2 regions of the Streptomyces sp. NPDC104226 genome follow, and region 1 is predicted to be linked to the other one. Evidence: predicted binding sites of a transcription regulator. Region 1 holds the regulator's gene; the other holds the start of a gene.
What was found. Region 1 encodes HspR, which represses chaperone genes until heat shock. Its sites were predicted from a motif close to TTGAGNNNNNNNNNCTCAA; they were not measured.
Positions count from the first base shown of each region.

Region 2: a site for HspR is predicted at 3,842-3,860, ahead of lon (endopeptidase La). Genes of this name have one in related genera too.

Region 1 is NZ_JBVJMS010000011.1:66,071-75,686, forward strand. It holds gene ACZ60J_RS30855 (sugar transferase) at 1-13, opposite strand, end outside; gene dnaK (molecular chaperone DnaK) at 197-2,044, shown strand; gene grpE (nucleotide exchange factor GrpE) at 2,044-2,736, shown strand; gene dnaJ (molecular chaperone DnaJ) at 2,776-3,963, shown strand; gene ACZ60J_RS30875 (heat shock protein transcriptional repressor HspR) at 3,965-4,417, shown strand; gene ACZ60J_RS30880 (helix-turn-helix transcriptional regulator) at 4,517-5,536, opposite strand; gene ACZ60J_RS30885 (hypothetical protein) at 5,727-5,849, shown strand; gene ACZ60J_RS30890 (Rieske (2Fe-2S) protein) at 5,849-6,160, shown strand; gene ACZ60J_RS30895 (pyridoxamine 5'-phosphate oxidase family protein) at 6,353-6,799, opposite strand; gene clpB (ATP-dependent chaperone ClpB) at 6,898-9,483, shown strand.
Region 2 is NZ_JBVJMS010000012.1:46,679-56,294, reverse strand. It holds gene ACZ60J_RS32345 (protein phosphatase 2C domain-containing protein) at 1-753, shown strand, start outside; gene ACZ60J_RS32340 (MarR family winged helix-turn-helix transcriptional regulator) at 867-1,307, opposite strand; gene lon (endopeptidase La) at 1,423-3,819, opposite strand; gene ACZ60J_RS32330 (DUF4097 family beta strand repeat-containing protein) at 3,988-4,821, opposite strand; gene ACZ60J_RS32325 (sulfurtransferase) at 4,916-5,779, opposite strand; gene ACZ60J_RS32320 (glycosyltransferase family 39 protein) at 5,904-7,370, opposite strand; gene ACZ60J_RS32315 (hypothetical protein) at 7,382-7,999, shown strand; gene ACZ60J_RS32310 (TetR/AcrR family transcriptional regulator) at 8,037-8,687, opposite strand; gene ACZ60J_RS32305 (glycoside hydrolase family 3 protein) at 9,241-9,616, shown strand, end outside.

The DNA.
Region 1 (9,616 bases):
GCAGCAGAGGCATGCCTGCACGGTGCCGCACGCCTCCGGCGGCGGTGCGGTGCCGCGCGGCCGTGGTGCCCCGAATGGCGCCCTGAGCGTAAGGGTGGCCTAAAGGTTGAGTCCCCTCGACTCACCTCTGTTGACACGGACGGAGGGGTGGTGCACTCTTGAGTCTGTTCCACTCAAGTCAGCTGGAGGAATCAAAATGGCACGTGCGGTCGGCATCGACCTGGGCACCACTAACTCCGTCGTCAGCGTTCTGGAAGGCGGCGAGCCCACCGTCATCACCAACGCCGAGGGCGCCAGGACCACGCCGTCCGTCGTCGCCTTCGCCAAGAACGGCGAGGTCCTCGTCGGCGAGGTGGCCAAGCGCCAGGCGGTCACGAACGTGGACCGGACCATCCGCTCCGTCAAGCGCCACATGGGCACTGACTGGAAGATCAACCTGGATGGCAAGGACTTCAACCCGCAGCAGATGAGCGCCTTCATCCTGCAGAAGCTGAAGCGCGACGCCGAGGCCTACCTGGGTGAGAAGGTCACGGACGCGGTCATCACCGTCCCGGCCTACTTCAACGACTCCGAGCGTCAGGCGACGAAGGAGGCCGGTGAGATCGCGGGCCTGAACGTCCTGCGCATCGTCAACGAGCCGACGGCCGCCGCCCTGGCCTACGGTCTCGACAAGGACGACCAGACCATTCTCGTCTTCGACCTCGGTGGCGGCACCTTCGACGTGTCCCTCCTGGAGATCGGCGACGGCGTCGTCGAGGTGAAGGCCACCAACGGTGACAACCACCTCGGTGGCGACGACTGGGACCAGCGCGTCGTCGACTACCTGGTGAAGCAGTTCCAGAACGGTCACGGCGTCGACCTGGCCAAGGACAAGATGGCGCTCCAGCGCCTGCGCGAGGCCGCCGAGAAGGCGAAGATCGAGCTGTCCTCCTCCACGGAGACCTCGATCAACCTGCCCTACATCACGGCCTCCGCCGAGGGCCCGCTGCACCTGGACGAGAAGCTCACGCGCTCCCAGTTCCAGCAGCTGACCGCGGACCTGCTCGACCGCTGCAAGACCCCGTTCCACAACGTCATCAAGGACGCGGGCATCAACCTGTCCGAGATCGACCACGTGGTCCTGGTCGGCGGCTCCACCCGCATGCCGGCCGTCGCCGAGCTCGTCAAGGAGCTCACCGGCGGTCAGGACGCCAACAAGGGCGTCAACCCGGACGAGGTCGTCGCCATCGGCGCGACCCTCCAGGCGGGCGTTCTCAAGGGTGAGGTCAAGGACGTCCTGCTCCTCGACGTGACCCCGCTGTCCCTGGGTATCGAAACCAAGGGCGGCATCATGACCAAGCTCATCGAGCGCAACACCACGATCCCGACCAAGCGGTCCGAGATCTTCACGACGGCCGAGGACAACCAGCCGTCCGTGCAGATCCAGGTCTACCAGGGCGAGCGCGAGATCGCGGCGTACAACAAGAAGCTCGGCATGTTCGAGCTGACCGGCCTGCCGCCGGCTCCGCGTGGCGTCCCGCAGATCGAGGTCTCCTTCGACATCGACGCGAACGGCATCATGCACGTCACGGCCAAGGACCTCGGCACGGGCAAGGAGCAGAAGATGACCGTCACCGGCGGCTCTTCGCTCGGCAAGGACGAGGTCGACCGCATGCGCCAGGAGGCGGAGCAGTACGCGGACGAGGACCTGCGCCGCAAGGAAGCCGCCGAGTCCCGCAACCAGGGCGAGAGCCTCGTGTACCAGACGGAGAAGTTCGTCAAGGACAACGAGGACAAGGTTCCGGCCGACGTCAAGGACGAGGTCGAGGCCTCCATCGCCGAGCTGAAGGAGAAGCTCAAGGGCGAGGACGCCGCCGAGATCCGCACCGCGACCGAGAAGCTCGGTGCCGTCAGCCAGAAGCTCGGCCAGGCGATCTACGCGGACGCCCAGGCCGCCCAGGGTGCCGCCGGCGCCGAGGGTGCCCAGCAGGCCGCCGACGCCAACGACGACGTCGTCGACGCCGAGATCGTCGACGACGAGAAGCCGAAGGGTGGCGCTGCCTGATGTCGGAGGAGACCCCGGGTTTCGACGAGAAGCCCGAAGTCCCCGCCGACGGCACGCCTGACGACGCCGCCGAGCCGAAGGCCGCAGCTTCCTCCAAGGAGGAGGCCGCGGCCCCGGCCGGGGACTCCGGAGCAGCACAGTCCGGCCAGGAGACCGCCCTCCTGGCCCAGCTGGACCAGGCCCGTACCGCGCTCGGCGAGCGCACCGCGGACCTCCAGCGGCTCCAGGCGGAGTACCAGAACTACCGCCGCCGGGTGGAGCGGGACCGGATCGCCGTCAAGGAGATCGCGGTCGCGTCCCTCCTGACGGAGCTGCTCCCGACCCTGGACGACATCGGCCGGGCGCGGGAACATGGCGAGCTGGTCGGCGGCTTCAAGTCGGTGGCCGAATCGCTGGAGACCGCCGCGGCCAAGATGGGCCTGCAGCAGTTCGGCAAGGAGGGCGAGCCCTTCGACCCGACGATCCACGAGGCCCTGATGCACTCGTACGCGCCGGACGTCACCGAGGACACCTGCGTGGCGATCCTGCAGCCGGGCTACCGGATCGGCGAGCGTACGATCCGTCCCGCGCGGGTCGCGGTGGCCGAGCCCCAGCCGGGCGCGGCGCCGAAGTCCGAGGCGGCGGAGGCCGACTCGTCGTCGGACCCGTCGGACCCGTCCGGCAAGGACGCGGATGCAGCCGACAACGGCTGAGGTTGACCACGTAGAGGCACGAGAGGAGGGACACCGGGGATGAGCACGAAGGACTTCGTCGAGAAGGACTACTACAAGGTCCTCGGTGTCCCGAAGGACGCCACCGAGGCCGAGATCAAGAAGGCGTACCGGAAGCTCGCCCGCGAGTTCCACCCGGACGCCAACAAGGGTGACGCCTCGGCCGAGGAGCGCTTCAAGGAGATCTCCGAGGCGAACGACATCCTCGGTGACGCCAAGAAGCGCAAGGAGTACGACGAGGCCCGCGCCCTGTTCGGGAACGGTGGCTTCCGCCCCGGTCCCGGCGGGGGCGGCGGCTCGTTCAACTTCGACCTCGGCGACCTCTTCGGAGGCCAGCAGCAGGGCGGCGCGGGCGGCGGTTTCGGCGGCGGCGGTCTGGGCGACGTCTTCGGCGGCCTGTTCAACCGCGGCGGCGCCGGCGCAGGTGCGGGGACCCGTACCCAGCCGCGCCGCGGCCAGGACATCGAGTCGGAGGTCACCCTCTCCTTCACGGAGGCGGTGGACGGGGCCACGGTCCCGCTCCGGATGTCCTCGCAGGCGCCCTGCAAGGCCTGTTCGGGCACCGGCGACAAGAACGGCACGCCCCGCGTGTGCCCGACCTGCGTCGGCACCGGCCAGGTGTCCCGCGGCAGCGGCGGCGGCTTCTCGCTGACCGACCCCTGCGCGGACTGCAAGGGCCGCGGCCTCATCGCCGAGACCCCCTGCGACATCTGCAAGGGCAGCGGCCGGGCCCGCAGTTCCCGGACCATGCAGGTCCGGATCCCGGCGGGAGTCTCCGACTCCCAGCGGATCCGGCTGCGCGGCAAGGGAGCCCCGGGCGAGCGCGGCGGCCCGGCCGGCGACCTGTACGTGGTCGTGCACGTGGACGCGCACCCGGTCTTCGGCCGCAAGGACGACAACCTCACGGTGACCGTTCCGGTCACCTTCGCGGAGGCGGCGCTCGGAGCCGACATCAAGGTCCCGACCCTGAACGGCCCCTCGGTGACGCTGAAGCTGCCCCCGGGCACCCCGGGCGGCCGCACGATGCGGGCCCGCGGCAAGGGAGCGGTCCGCAAGGACGGCACCCGCGGCGACCTGCTCGTGACGGTGGAGGTCGCCGTTCCGACCGAGCTGAACGACAAGGCCCGCGAGGCCATGGAGCTGTACCGCGAGGCGACGGAGTCCGAGGACCCGCGCTCCGCACTGTTCGAGTCCGCGAAGGGAGCATGACATGGACGGCCGCCGTAGGAGCCAGTACCAGCTCACCGATGAGACCCCGGTCTACGTGATCTCGGTGGCCGCCCAGCTCTCGGGCCTGCATCCGCAGACCCTGCGCCAGTACGACCGTCTCGGCCTGGTCTCCCCGGGCCGTACGGCCGGGCGCGGCCGGCGCTACTCGGCCCGTGACATCGAACTGCTCCGCACGGTGCAGGCGCTGTCCCAGGAAGAGGGCATCAACCTGGCCGGCATCAAGCGGATCATCGAGCTGGAGAACCAGGTCGCCGCGCTCCAGCAGCGCGTGGCCGAGCTCTCCACCGCGGTCGACGGCGCCGCCGCGGTGCTCCGGCAGCGCGAGGCCCAGGTGCACGCCTCGTACCGGCGCGACCTGGTCCCGTACCAGCCCCCGCAGCCGGGCAGCGCCCTGGTCGTCTGGCGGCCGGCGCCCAAGCGCCCGATGGACTGAGCGCGCCCGTACGGACGCGAAAAGAAGGCCCCGCCCGGTTGATACCGGGCGGGGCCTTCCGCATCCGTCAGGGCGCCCTGGGGGGCCTCTGCGCGGCTCTCAGAGCCGGCGCTCCGGGTCCTCCAGCATCCCCGAGCGGGCGATGAGGAAGCCGAGCTGTGCCCGGCTGCCGCTGCCCAGGGAGGCCGCCAGCTTGGCGATGTGGGCGCGGCAGGTCCGGACGTTCATTCCCAGCCGGCGCGCGATGGCCTCGTCCACGTGTCCCTCGATGAGGAGCTGCGCGATGGAGCGCTGCACGCCCGAGATGCCGCCGGGGGTGTGCTGGTACGTCACCTCCGCCGACAGCGGCACGGCACGGTGCCACAGCTGCTCGAAGACCTTGATGAGGTAGTCGACCAGCCCGGGGTGGCGCAGTTCCAGGGCCGTCCTGCGGTCGTCGCTCGTGGGGATGAAGGCCACCGTACGGTCGAAGATCATGAGACGCTCCATGAGCTCTTCGAGCGTGCGGATCTCGACCTTCCCCGCGGAGATCCGGTCCACGTAGGCGAGCGTGCCCTGGCTGTGCCGCACGGTGTGCTGGTAGAGCGTCCTTATGCGCACCCCGCGGTTGACGAGGGGAGCGGCGCGCTCCAGTGCCTCCGTGAGGACCGACGTGGACCGGGCGCCGCCCGGTTGTACGGTCAGCACTTCGGTCCGGCACTCCGCGGTGGCCTGGTCGAGGGCGGTGTGGATCTGGTCGAAGCCCTCCAGCACGGTGATGGCGTGGGTGTTCGAGGGGCTCTGGGAGCTGATGGCCAGAAACGGCTCGAATGCGTCGGTGAGATCTATGGTGTCCCGGCGCCGGTCCTGAATCTCCCGTTCGAGCGGATGGAGCCGCTGGGCGAGCGCGACGGACGGGGGAACCGCGCGGAGCTGGTTCGCGTCATCGGGGTCGGGCCTCAGGAGAGCGAATTCGAGCAGGCAGGGGGCGTTCTCGACCTCGCCGCGGCTCACCCGGCCGGTGCTCAGCGCCGCCGTGTAGAGACGCGTCCCCTCCGCGCACATGGACGTGACGGGGTGGGGATGTGTCGGCTTTGTGTTGTTTCTGGGCAAATCTCCACCCCCCAGGGTCCTGAACATGCAAGAACATGATGCATCGTCCCTGTGGCAGCGACGTGCCCGAATAAGCCATCGTCTGACACGCGGGGGAGAAGATTTCCATCAAGTGAGGACGAAGCCGACCATGTACAAGAGAATGCTTCGCTCGGTACTTGCCATTGGGTTCTCCGCCGCTGCGGTCATTGGGGCAGTCAACGCCTTCGGTGGGGACGTGGGGGGTACCGACGCGCCCGCCGTGTCGATAGGCAAGCCCGATCTGGGCTGGGATTCGGCGCCCAACGACTTGGGCTGGGACTCGACCACCGCGTCGACCAACGACCTCGGCTGGGACTGATGACGCCCGACGACCACGGCTTCCGCCGTGAAATGGCATCTGCCTACCGCTCCGGCTGGCAGTTCATCGATCTCACCAGCGCCATCCCTTACGTCGGTGACTCGCTGAAGGTCACCTTGTTCGGCCAGCCGATCATCGTGGTGCGGGAAGAGGACGAGGACGTCCGGGCCTACCGCTGTCTGCGCCGCCCCCGAGGCGCACCGCAGCCCGTCCGCTGCGAGATCCGGTACGGCATGGTCTTCGTCAATCTGGACCAGCGTGATCACCAACTTTTCGAGCCCGAATCCGCCGCCACCCCCCGCAGTGCCTGAAGCGATTCCCCTGTCGTCGCAGATCGCTCAGGCACTACCCCCACACAGCGACGCCATCGTGGACCTGACCACGATGGCGTCGCTGTGATGTCCGTGTCCAGTGGTTGAACCGGACATCGTCGAACGGGGCGTGGCCGGGCGCGGTACGCCCGAGCGGGGTGCCGCCGGGCCGTGCGCGGCCGGCCGTGCGCGTTACGCGCGCCCCATGGCCCGGTCCAGGCTGATCTCCACGACCACCCGGTCCGGGTTCGGCGAGGGCGTCCGCCCGTACCGCTCCGCGTAGCGCCGTACCGCCTCCGCGACCGAGGCCTCGTCCGTACGCACCACCGCGCGGCCCTCCAGGGTCGCCCAGCGCCGCCCCTCCAGCTGGCACACCGCCACCCGGGCCCCGCCCTGCGGGCCGCCCTGCGACGCCAGCACGTTGCGGACCTTCTTGCTGTGCTTGTTGCTGATCACCCGTGCCAGCCCGGCCTCCGGGTCGTAGGTCACGCCCACCGGGACCACGTGCGGGCTGCCGTCGGGGCGGTGGGTGGTCAGCGTGCAGATGTGCCGCTCCCGCCAGAAGGCGAGGTACTCCGGCGTCGGGTTGAGTACGTCTTGGGGTGGGCGGGCCGTGCCGGCCGGGCTGGGAGTCGACATGCGCGAAGGGTACGTCCCTCCACCTTGAGTGGAATAGACTCAACTTTGTGCAGGTTACTCATGTGAAGCACACGACGTAGGGAAGGGAGAAGGCGCACGTGGATGCCGAGCTGACCAACAGGAGCCGGGACGCGCTGAACGCGGCCACGACCAGGGCCGTCAAGGACGGGCACGCGGACCTGACGCCCGCGCACCTGCTGCTGGCGCTGCTCGCCGGCGAGGACAACGAGAACATCACCGACCTGCTCGCCGCGACCGACGCCGACCAGGCCGCCGTACGCGCCGGGGCGGACCGGCTGCTCGCCGCCCTGCCCAGCGTCACGGGATCCACGGTCGCGCCCCCGCAGCCCAGCCGCGAGCTGCTCGCCGTACTGGCCGAGGCCGACGCGGAGGCCGGGAAGCTCGGCGACGAGTACCTCTCCACCGAACACCTGCTCATCGCCGTCGCCGCCAAGGGCGGCGCGGCCGGCGAGCTCCTTTCCGGACAGGGCGCGACCGCGAAGAAGCTGCGCGCGGCCTTCGAGAACGCAAGAGGAGGGCGGCGGGTGACCACCCCCGACCCCGAGGGCCAGTACAAGGCCCTGGAGAAGTTCGGCACCGACTTCACGGCGGCCGCCCGCGAGGGCAAGCTCGACCCGGTCATCGGCCGCGACCACGAGATCCGCCGCGTCGTCCAGGTGCTTTCGCGCCGTACGAAGAACAACCCGGTGCTCATCGGCGAGCCCGGCGTCGGCAAGACCGCCGTCGTCGAGGGCCTGGCCCAGCGCATCGTCAAGGGCGACGTCCCCGAGTCCCTGAAGAACAAGCGGCTGGTCTCCCTGGACCTCGGCGCGATGGTGGCCGGTGCCAAGTACCGCGGCGAGTTCGAGGAGCGGCTCAAGACGGTCCTCGCGGAGATCAAGTCCAGCGACGGCCAGATCATCACCTTCATCGACGAGCTGCACACCGTCGTCGGCGCGGGCGCCGGCGGGGACTCCGCCATGGACGCGGGCAACATGCTCAAGCCCATGCTGGCCCGCGGCGAGCTGCGGATGGTCGGCGCGACCACCCTCGACGAGTACCGCGAGCGGATCGAGAAGGACCCGGCGCTGGAGCGGCGCTTCCAGCAGGTGCTGGTCGCGGAGCCGAGCGTCGAGGACACCATCGCGATCCTGCGCGGGCTCAAGGGCCGCTACGAGGCCCACCACAAGGTGGTCATCAACGACAGCGCGCTCGTCGCCGCCGCCACCCTCTCCGACCGGTACATCACCTCCCGCTTCCTCCCCGACAAGGCCATCGACCTCGTCGACGAGTCCATGTCCCGGCTCCGCATGGAGATCGACTCCTCCCCGCTGGAGATCGACGAGCTCCAGCGCTCGGTCGACCGCCTGCGCATGGAGGAGCTGGCCCTGAACAACGAGTCCGACCCGGCCTCCCGCGAACGCCTCGACAGGATCCGCAAGGACCTCGCGGACAAGGAGGAGGACCTGCGGGGCCTCACCGCCCGCTGGGAGAAGGAGAAGCAGTCCCTCAACCGGGTCGGCGAGCTCAAGGAGCGCCTGGACGACCTGCGCGGCCAGGCCGAGCGCGCCCAGCGCGACGGGGACTTCGACACCGCCTCCCAGCTGCTCTACGGGGAGATCCCGGCCCTGGAGCGGGAGCTCGCGGACGCCACCGAGGCCGAGGCGGAGGCCACCCGCGGCACGATGGTCAAGGACGAGGTCGGCCCGGACGACATCGCCGACGTCGTGGGCGCCTGGACGGGGATCCCGGCCGGCCGCCTCCTGGAGGGCGAGACCCGGAAGCTGCTCCGCATGGAGGAGGAGCTGGGCCGCCGCCTGATCGGCCAGGGCGAGGCCGTGCGCGCCGTCTCCGACGCCGTGCGCCGCACCCGCGCGGGCATCGCGGACCCGGACCGGCCGACGGGCTCGTTCCTCTTCCTCGGGCCGACGGGCGTGGGCAAGACGGAGCTGGCCAAGGCCCTCGCCGACTTCCTCTTCGACGACGAGCGGGCCATGATCCGCATCGACATGTCGGAGTACGGCGAGAAGCACAGCGTGGCCCGGCTCGTCGGCGCCCCGCCCGGCTACGTGGGCTACGAGGAGGGCGGCCAGCTGACGGAGGCCGTCCGCAGGCGCCCGTACTCGGTCGTCCTGCTGGACGAGGTCGAGAAGGCCCACCCCGAGGTCTTCGACGTCCTGCTCCAGGTCCTCGACGACGGCCGCCTCACGGACGGCCAGGGCCGCACCGTGGACTTCCGCAACACCATCCTGATCCTGACCTCGAACCTGGGCAGCCAGTTCCTGATGGATCCGTCCACGGATCCGGAGGAGAAGAAGGCCCGGGTCCTGGACGTGGTGCGGGCCTCCTTCAAGCCGGAGTTCCTCAACCGCCTCGACGACCTTGTGGTCTTCTCCGCCCTGAGCGGGGCCGAGCTGGCCCACATCGCCGAGCTCCAGATCGGCCGCCTGGCCCAGCGCCTCGCCGAACGCCGCCTCATCCTCGACGTCACCCCCGAGGCCCTGGCCTGGCTGGCGGACAAGGGCAACGACCCGGCGTACGGCGCCCGCCCCCTGCGCCGCCTGATCCAGACGGCCATCGGCGACCGCCTGGCCAAGGAGATCCTCGCGGGCGAAGTCCGCGACGGCGACACCGTCCGCGTCTCGGTGGCGGGCGACGACCTGCTGGTCGGCAAGGCGCTGTAACCGGGGCCGTACCGCCCCGGGCTCATGGCCCGGGCTGTATGGCAGTAATCCGGCGCAATACCGCCTCAGCCGGGCCCCGGCCCGCCCGGGGCCCGGCTCACCCGGGCCATACTCCTGTCCGCCCTGCGCGGAT
Region 2 (9,616 bases), on a different contig from region 1:
GTCCCCGGCAACCCGGAACGCCCCAACGAGGACTGGCTGTCGGCCGCGATCCCCGCTTCGGGCGGCGGAGTTCTGGTGGCCCTCGACGGGGTCACCCCGCCTCCGGGCGAGGTCGGATGCGCGCACGGCGTGCCGTGGTTCGCGGCGAGGCTGGGCGGCCGATTGACCGAACTGTCCGGATCGCGCCGGGACATGCCCCTCGACGAGGTCCTGGCGGAGGCCATCCGCGTCACCGCGGACGCCCACCGCGACACCTGTGACCTTTCTCACGTCCGAACGCCTCAGGCGACGGTGGTCGTGGTCCGCTGGGACGCGTCCTGCGTCGAACACCTGGTGCTCTCGGATTCCGTACTCCTCCTCCAGGCGCCGGGTGGAGAGGTGCGCGCGGTCCTCGACGACCGGCTGGACCGGATCCCGCGCGAGCGGCTGCGTACGGAGGCCTCGGCCGACGAGCTGCGCAACGCGGAGGGCGGCTTCTTCACCGCCGCCGCCGACCCGGAGGTGGCGGCCCGGGCGGTGACCGGGCGGACGCCGCGCGCGGAGGTATGTGCGGTGGCGGCGCTCACGGACGGGGCCAGCCGGTGGACGGACACGTTCGGGGAGGGCGACTGGGCCGATTGCCTGGCGGTGCTCCGCAAGGAGGGCGCGCAGTCGCTGATCGACCGGGTGCGCGCGCTGGAGTCGGACCCGGACCGGGCGCACCGCCGCGGCAAGCGCCACGACGACGCGTCGGCGGCTTACGCGGAGCTTTAGGGGCGCGGGGGCCGGGAAGCACGGACGGCCGCAGACCCGGGGGCCGGGCGGCCCGGGAGGCCCAGTGGCCCGGGACGCCCAGTGCCCCGGGCGGCCGCGCCCGGTGCCCGGTGTTACTCCCCGCCCGCGTTCAACTGGTTCAGGAGCCTGGCCAGTTCCGCGACTTCCCCCCGGTCCCAGTCCGCGAGCTTGCGCATGTACTGCTCGCGCCGGGCGCCCCGGACCCGCAGGAAGCGCTCCCGGCCCTCCTCGGTGAGCCCGACCAGGAAGGCCCGCCCGTCCGCCGGGTCCGGCTCGCGGGCGACCAGGCCCAGCACCTCCAAGGCCCGCAGCTGCCGGCTCATGGTGGCCTTGCCGACCCCGAAGTAGGCGGCGAGCTCGGTCGCCCGCTGCCGCCCGGCGGCTTCCAGCCGTACGAGGAGCCCGTACGCGGCCGGTTCCAGCTCGGGGTGCAGCTCGCGCGCCATCTCCCCGGAGGAGGCGCGGGCCCGTCGGAGGAAGACGGACAGCTCCCGCTCCAGGGCAAGGAACTCCTGGTCTTCGGTCCCGTGCACGGCCCTCTCCTTCGCTGGTGTGTGGGGCACCAGTATTTCGCAGCGGGTGTGCCGGGGGCCCGGGGCCCCGCCGGAGCGGGGAACCCCGGGCCCCCGGCCCGGCCTGCCTCCCGGATCACGCCACCGCGGCCACCGCGGCCTCGTCCGCGGCCAGGGCCAGCTCCAGGACCTGGCGCACGTCCGTCACCGGGTGCACCGACAGCCCTGCCAGCACCTCGGCGGGCACGTCGTCCAGGTCGGCCTCGTTCCGCTTCGGGATGATGACGGTGGTCAGCCCGGCCCGGTGCGCGGCCAGCAGCTTCTGCTTGACCCCGCCGATGGGCAGCACCCGCCCGGTCAGCGAGACCTCGCCGGTCATGGCCACGTCGGTGCGGACCTGGCGGCCCGACAGCAGCGAGGCCAGCGCCGTCGTCATCGTGATGCCCGCGCTCGGGCCGTCCTTGGGCACCGCGCCCGCCGGGAAGTGGATGTGCACGCCCCGGTCCTTCAGGTCGGCGACCGGGAGTTCCAGCTCGGCGCCGTGGGAGCGCAGGAAGCTGAGCGCGATCTGCGCCGACTCCTTCATCACGTCTCCGAGCTGGCCCGTCAGCGTGAGCCCGGCCGCGCCCGTCTCGGGATCGGCCAGCGAGGCCTCGACGAACAGGACGTCGCCGCCCGCCCCGGTCACGGCGAGGCCGGTGGCCACGCCCGGTACCGCGGTGCGCCGCTCGGCCGGGTCCTGCGCGGACTCCGGTACGTGGTGCGGCCGTCCGATGAGTGCGCGCAGGTCGTCCGCGCCGATCCGCAGCGGCAGTTCCCGCTCCCCCAGTTCGTGCTGGGAGGCCACCTTGCGCAGCAGCCGGGCCAGGGAGCGCTCCAGGGTGCGCACGCCCGCCTCGCGGGTGTACTCCCCCGCCAGCTTGCGCAGCGCGTCCTCCTCCAGGACCACTTCCTCCGCGGCCAGGCCGGCCCGCTCCAGCTGCCGGGGCAGCAGGTGGTCGCGGGCGATGACGACCTTCTCGTCCTCGGTGTAGCCGTCGAGGCGGACCAGTTCCATGCGGTCGGCGAGGGCCTCGGGAATGGCCTCCAGGACGTTGGCGGTGGCCAGGAACACGACGTCGCTCAGGTCCAGTTCCACCTCCAGGTAGTGGTCCCGGAAGGTGTGGTTCTGGGCGGGGTCGAGGACTTCGAGCAGCGCGGCCGCCGGGTCTCCGCGGAAGTCGGAGCCGACCTTGTCGATCTCGTCGAGCAGGACGACCGGGTTCATGGAACCGGATTCCTTGATGGCCCGTACGATCCGGCCGGGCAGCGCGCCCACGTACGTACGCCGGTGCCCGCGGATCTCGGCCTCGTCGCGGACTCCGCCGAGGGCGACGCGGACGAACGTGCGGCCCATGGCGTGGGCCACGGACTCGCCGAGGGAGGTCTTGCCGACGCCGGGAGGGCCTACGAGTGCCAGCACGGCGCCGCCCCTGCGCCCGCCGACGACACCCATCCCGCGCTCGGAGCGGCGCTTGCGCACCGCCAGGTACTCGGTGATCCGGTCCTTCACGTCGCTCAGCCCGGCGTGCTCCGCGTCCAGGACGGCGCGGGCTCCGCGGATGTCGTACGCGTCCTCGGTCCGCTCGTTCCAGGGGAGTTCGAGCACGGTGTCCAGCCAGGTGCGGATCCAGGACCCTTCCGGGGACTGGTCGCTGGAGCGCTCCAGCTTGTCGACTTCCTTGAGCGCGGCCTCCCGTACCTTCTCGGGCAGGTCGGCGGCTTCGACGCGGGCCCGGTAGTCGTCGGACTCCTCGCCCTCCTTCTCCCCGCTGAGCTCGCGCAGTTCCTTGCGCACGGCGTCGAGCTGCCGCTTGAGCAGGAACTCGCGCTGGACCTTGTCGACGCCGTCCTGGACGTCCTTGGCGATGGACTCGGCGACGTCCTGCTCGGCGAGGTGGTCGCTGAGGGCCTTGACGGCGAGCCGCAGCCGGGCGACGGGGTCGGCCGTCTCCAGCAGCTCCACCTTCTGCTCGACGGTCAGGAACGGGGAGTAGCCGGAGTTGTCCGCGAGGGCCCCGACCCCCTCGATCTGCTGCACCCGGTCCACGACCTGCCAGGCCCCGCGCTTCTTGAGCCAGCTCGTGGCGAGCGCCTTGTACTCCTTGACGAGCTCGGCGACGGCCCCGGGCAGCGGATCGGGGACGGCCTCGTCCACGGTCTCCCCCTCGACCCAGAGCGCGGCCCCGGGCCCGGTCGTCCCGGCCCCGATGCGGACCCGGCCGCGGCCGCGGATCAGCGCCCCGGGATCCCCGTCGGACAGCCGTCCCACCTGCTCCACGGTGCCGAGCACTCCGGTGCCGGTGTACTTCCCGTCGACCCGGGGCACGAGCAGCACCTTCGGCTTCCCGCTCCCGGCGGCGGCCTGGGCGGCCTCGACGGCGGCGCGCACCTCGTTGTCGGACAGGTCCAGCGGAACGACCATCCCGGGCAGCACGACCTCGTCGTCGAGCGGCAGCACGGGCAGGGTGAGCGTTACGGACGTCGAAGCCATGATGTTCCCTCCGGCAGTGAAGTTGAGCTATGCCGACTCAATGCACGTGAGGGTCCCGATGTTCCCCAACGCCCGTTCGCCCGGGGCGAACAGGGTCGGGGGCAGCCCCGTCCGGGCGGCGGCATCACCGGGAATACCCAGCTCACCACCGGTGGGGGCGAGGTCGGCTCAGGCCGCCGAGACGGTGATGTCGCCCGACGAGGTCCGTACGGCGACGCGGGCGGCGGCGGAGGGGTCCGCGGGGAGGGTGATCCTGCGTGCGCCGGAGTCGGTGGCGACGTCGAGGGCGTACGGGGCCGCGGGGACCTTCACCCCGGCGTCGCCCGAGCTGGTCCGGACGGCGATCGAAGCCGGGGCCGTCGTGAAGGCGAGGCGGACGTCGCCGGAGTCGGAACGGGCGTCCGCGCCCGTTCCGGACAGTTCCCCGGCGGTGATCGAGCCCGAGGACGTACGGACCTTCAGCGGGCCGGCGATCCGGTCCGCCCGGACCGCGCCGGAGGCGGTGCCGACCTCCAGCGCGCCGCCGATCCGCTCCACGCGCACCCCGCCCGAGGAGGTCACGACCTTGGCTGCGGCCACCCCCGACACGGCGACGCGGCCGCTGCTGCTCTTGGCCCGGACCGTGGCGGAGGCCGGTACCTCCAGCCGGTAGTCGACGGAACAGCGCCCGGAGCAGTCCCCGTTGGTGAGGGTCAGCACTCCGCCGGAGAGCCGCTGGGCGGGCTCGGGCGCGGTGTCGCCGTGGTAGCGGACGGTGCGGCCGACGACGACGCCGGGGCCGGAGCCGACGACCACCTCGATGGATCCGCTCCCGGAGTCCTCCACCTCGACCGCGGTGACGGCCTCGGCCACCGTGGCGTCCGCGTTCGCCGACTTCTCCGGTCCGCCTCGGGAGACGAGCGAGCCGAAGGAGCAGCCGGTGAGCAGCAGTCCGGCGGCGACTGCCGTGGCGGTGAGGGTGACGGTGGCCTTGGTGGCGCGCGGGCGCGTCTTCGTGGTCATGGTGTCGATCGTGCCCGCGCGGCGGACGCGGGGGCATGGTGCACGTGCCCGGATCCGGGGTGGGGTTAACCCCCGGATCCGGGGCTCGGCTGCCTCAACTCCCCTGCACGACGGGCCGGTCCGGGGACGGCAGGCCCCACTCGCTCCAGGAGCCGTCGTACACCGCGAGGTCCTCGTACCCGGCGAGGGCGGCGCCGAGGGCGAGCACGCAGGCGGTGACCCCCGATCCGCAACTGAAGTACAGCCGCTCCCGCTCGCCCGCCGCAGCCCCGAAGGCCGCGCGGAGCTCCGCGGCGGGGCGCATCAGGCCGTCGGGGCGCTGCAGTTCGCCGAAGGGGAGGCTGACCGCGCCCGGCATGTGGCCCCCGCGCAGGCCGGGGCGGGGTTCGGGGGCGGTCCCGGCGAAGCGTTCGCGGGTCCGGGCGTCGAGCACGGCGGCGGCCGGATCGGCCAGGGCCGCCGAGACGGCGGCCGCGTCCACCAGCAGTCCGGCACGGGGCCGGGCGGTGAAGGAGCCGCGCGGGCCCTCGTAGCCCGGCCGGCGCTCCTCCACCGGCCGCCCGGCGGCGATCCACGCGGGCAGCCCGCCGTCGAGGACGGCGACCCGGTCGAAGCCCGTGCTGCGCAGCATCCACCAGGCGCGGGCGCTGGAGTAGACGCCGGCGCCGTCGTACACGACGACCGTGCTGTCGTCGTCTACGCCCAGGGTGCGCATCGCCTCGGCGAAGGCGGCGGGGCCGGGCATGGTGTGCGGGGCGGCGGCGGTGTGGTCGGACAATGCGCCGTCGAGGTCGAAGGGCCGGGCCCCGGGGATGCGCCGGTCCGCGCCGCGGTGGGCCCCGACGGAGGCGTCGAAGACGACGAGTCCGGGCGCGCCGAGCCGCTCCGCGAGCCAGTCCCCGCCGACGAGCGGACCGGGCGGCACGAGGGAGAGGGGGTGGGCTGCGTCCGCGTCCATGAGGCACCTCCGGCAGAATCCGACGGGCCCCCGCGAGGTGGGCGCCCCGCGGCCCATCCTCCCTCCTCCCCTCCGGCCCCCTGCGCACGCCCCCGCTTCCGGGCGGCCCGCGCGCGGCCGGGAGTTACGGGCAGGTGCCCGGACGGGCGAAGAGGGCCACGCGGGCGCCGCGCACCTCCGTCACGGAGCACAGGTCGAAGTGGGAGACGAGCGTCTGGCGTTTCACCGCCTCGGCCGGGTAGCCGTCCAGCGGCTGCCCCACCGGGTCCAGCAGGGCCACCACCCGGTCGACCGCCGGGTCCAGCAGGGCCGCCCGGATCTCCTCCGGAGTCCGCTCCACGCCCTGGAGGCTCCGCGAAGCCGCCGGGGTGCGGGACAGGGCGAGGTCGCGCAGGGAGCCGTAGGCCTCCGGCGAGGACAGCAGCCATTCCCGCCGCCGTGCGGGGAGGAACAGCACCGCGTCGCCCGGGCGGGCGAGTCCGCGTACGGCCGCCGCGACGGCCCGCGCGTCGTCCTTGCGGCTCTCGGGAGTACGCAGCCACGCGGACCAGAGCCCGACGGGGACGAGCAGGGCCCCGACCAGCGGCCACACCCACCACCCCCGCGCCGTGGCGAGCCGTGCCCCCGCGAGGAGGGCGAAGCCGGCGAGCGCGTAGAGGACGTACCGGTCCACGTACCAGGGGTGCACCAGCGAGACCGCGAGCAGCACTCCGGGCGGCAGCAGCGCCAGCGGCAGGGCGACCCGTACGAGTTCCCGCGCGGCTCCCCGGGCCAGGAGCAGGGAGGCGGCCGCGAGGACCCCGTAGGCCGCCCAGTCCTGCCAGCTCGGCCGCCCGAGCCAGCCCAGCTGCTGCTGCGCCTGCCGCACGCTGACCAGCGCGAGCGGCAGCAGCGCGACCACCACGGCCCCGGCGGCGAGCCGCCAGCCGCGCGAGCGCCGGGCGGCGAACGCGTGCGCGGGCAGCGCCAGTACGGCGAACTCGTGCAGCCAGCACCCGAGCACCAGCACCACCGCATAGGCGGCCCAGCGCTCGCGCAGCATCAGGTACGTGGCCCAGACGACGGCCGCGGCGACGAACGCGTACGAGCGCCCTTCCTGGGCGTACATCTGCACGGGCGGCAGCAGCGCGTACCCGACCCCGGCCAGCACCGCGACCCGCCCCGCAGGGCGCGGGGGGCCCGTCAGGCGGTGGGCCACCGCGGCCACGCCGGAGGCGGCGAGGGCGGTGGCGGCGACCGAGGGGAGGCGCAGGGCCCAGAGGCCGGGGTCGGAGGCGGTGGTGCCCGTCACCGCGAAGACCGCGTGCATCAGGAGGTAGTAGAGGCCGTGGACGGCGTCGACCTGACCGAGCAGTTCCCAGAGCTCGCCGAGCGGCCGGTGGGCGACCTGCCACGTGACGGACTCGTCGCGCCACAGGGAGCCGCCCCGCGGGAGGCCCCAGAGGCCGAGGGCGACGGCGGTGAGCGGCGGCAGCCAGCGCCAAGGGGCGAAGCGGCGGATGTCGGCCTCCGAGTGCTTTCCGTGCGGGTGGTGCTGACTCCATACTCGGGGTTCGAGCCGGATACCTGCGGGGGTGGGGCGTGCGAGCACGTGGTGGACGAGTGGGCTGGGCAACGGCGGCCGGGGCGCTGGCCGTGGTGGCGGCCCTGGGCGGGTGCTCCTCCGACGGGTCGGACGACGGGGCGTCACCACGGCCGAGCGCGAGCACGGGCACCGCCGGCGGCACCCCGTCCGGGGCGGCGACGGACGCCCCGGGGACGCCGTCCCCCGGTCAGAGCGCCGGCCAGAGCCCGGACCCGGGCACCGGTACGACCGCTCCCTCCCCGCAGCCCGCGCCGAGCACCTCCGCGCCCGCGCCCAGCGCCTCGCCGCCCGGCGCCGGCGAGACGCTCCTCGCGGTCACCCGCAGCGGCGGCATCAGCGGAAAGAACAGCACCTTGGTCATCAAGGGGGACGGATCGTTCCTCCGGCTCGACGCGAAGGCCGAGACGGTCGACCAGGACAAGCTCTCGGCGGCCGCCCTCGCGAAACTGCGCACCGCGCTCCAGGAGGCGGACTTCCCCCGCCTGCCCCGGATCTCGATGCCCAAGGAGCCGGTCGCCGACGCGTTCACGTACGCCTTCCGGCACGGAGGCTACGAGGTCGCCGCCGCCCAGACCACGCTGCCCGGGTCTCTGCAAGGGGTCCTGGCCGCCCTGCCGCCCTTCGAGCCGCGCTGAGGGAACGGCAGCCGGGGCGCCGCCGCCGGCCGGCCCGTCACAGGCCCGTTCCCTCCACCGTGATCTCCCGGAGCCGCCGGTCCAGGTAGGCGCGGAGCAGGACCGCCATGTCCACGCCCTCCGGGTCCAGCACCCACTGGATCTGGAACCCGTCCATCACCGCGATGACCTCGCGGCCGACGGCCTCGCAGTCCGTGTCCGGCCGCACCTCGCCGCGCGCGACGCCCGCCCGGAGCAGGTCGACGCTGTAGCCCAGGACCCGGTCGTAGCGCTGCCTGAAGTAGGCGTGCGCGGGGTGGCCCGGGTTCCCGGACTCGCCGACCAGCGTGTTGTACATCCGTACGAGCCCGGGGCGGCGGGCGTTCTCCTCGGCGAGGGCGACCACGGCGGCGAAGTGCGCGGCGACCGAGGGGACCTCCTCCGCGGGCCCGCTGAAGAGCCGTTCGGCGTCGTGCTGCTCGCTCTGCGCCAGCACCGACAGCAGCAGGTCCTCCTTGCCGCGGAAGTGGTGGAGCAGGCCGCCCTGGGTGATACCGCAGTCGCCGGCGATCCGGGCGAGCGAGGAGGCGTTGAAACCCCACTGCGCGAAGTGCTCGACGGCGGTGTCGAGGATCTTCTGGCGCCGGGCCTCGCCCACCGCGTAGCCGCCCCGGGCGGTCGCCGCCTTCGGGGCCTTGTCCTGTGCCATGCGGACCACCCTAATCCGGACCCTTTCCGGCCACCGCGAAGGGGTGATCCAGGTCACTCCACGAAAACCTAGTGGGTGCATGGTTTTCGCGCCTACGGTGAAACCGCCCGGTCGGCGACGAGGCCCGACGCGGAGACGTTGGAGCCCCCATGCCGCTCACGCAGAACCCCGGACGTGCACGCGCCGCCACCGACCGCCCCGATCCGGCCACCCCGGCCCACGCTTCGGCCACCCCGGCCGACGGGCCCGCGACGCACCGGCCGGCGCCCCCACCAGGCTGATCTCCGGCCCGGTCGCCGCGCCCTCTTCCTCGCCGACGGCATCACGGCGGGCATCGGCGCCACCCCCGTCCGACTGACCCGGCCCTCGGGGGACGGCCCGCCCGACCGCACCCGCCACCGCCGACGCACCGGCCCCGGCGACCCCGGCGACCCCGGGCCCCCGCGCCCCCGGCCCCGCCCCGACCCCGGCACCGGCCCCGCCCAGCCGTCCGGCCCCGCCGGCCCCGCACCCCGCGACCTCCCGCGCGACCGACCTCCTCAGGAGCCCCGCCATGAACGCCACCCCGACGCCCCCGACCGCCCCCGCCTCGCCCCTCCCCTACCGCGACGCCTCCCTCCCCGTGGACCGGCGCGTCGAGGACCTGCTCTCCCGCATGACCCTGGAGGAGAAGGCCGGCCAGCTCTTCCACTCGATGCTGATGATGAACGCGGACGGCACCCCGGTCACCGAGACCGACGGCTCGATCCTCCCGTTCACCACCCCCGAGCTGATCGAGGGCCGCCACCTCACCCACTTCAACCTCCTCGGCAGCTACGGCGCCCGCGAGATGGCGATGTGGCAGAACGCCGTCCAGGAGATGGCCGCCGGCACCCGCCTCGGCATCCCGGTGACCCTGTCGACGGACCCCCGGCACTCCTTCACCGACA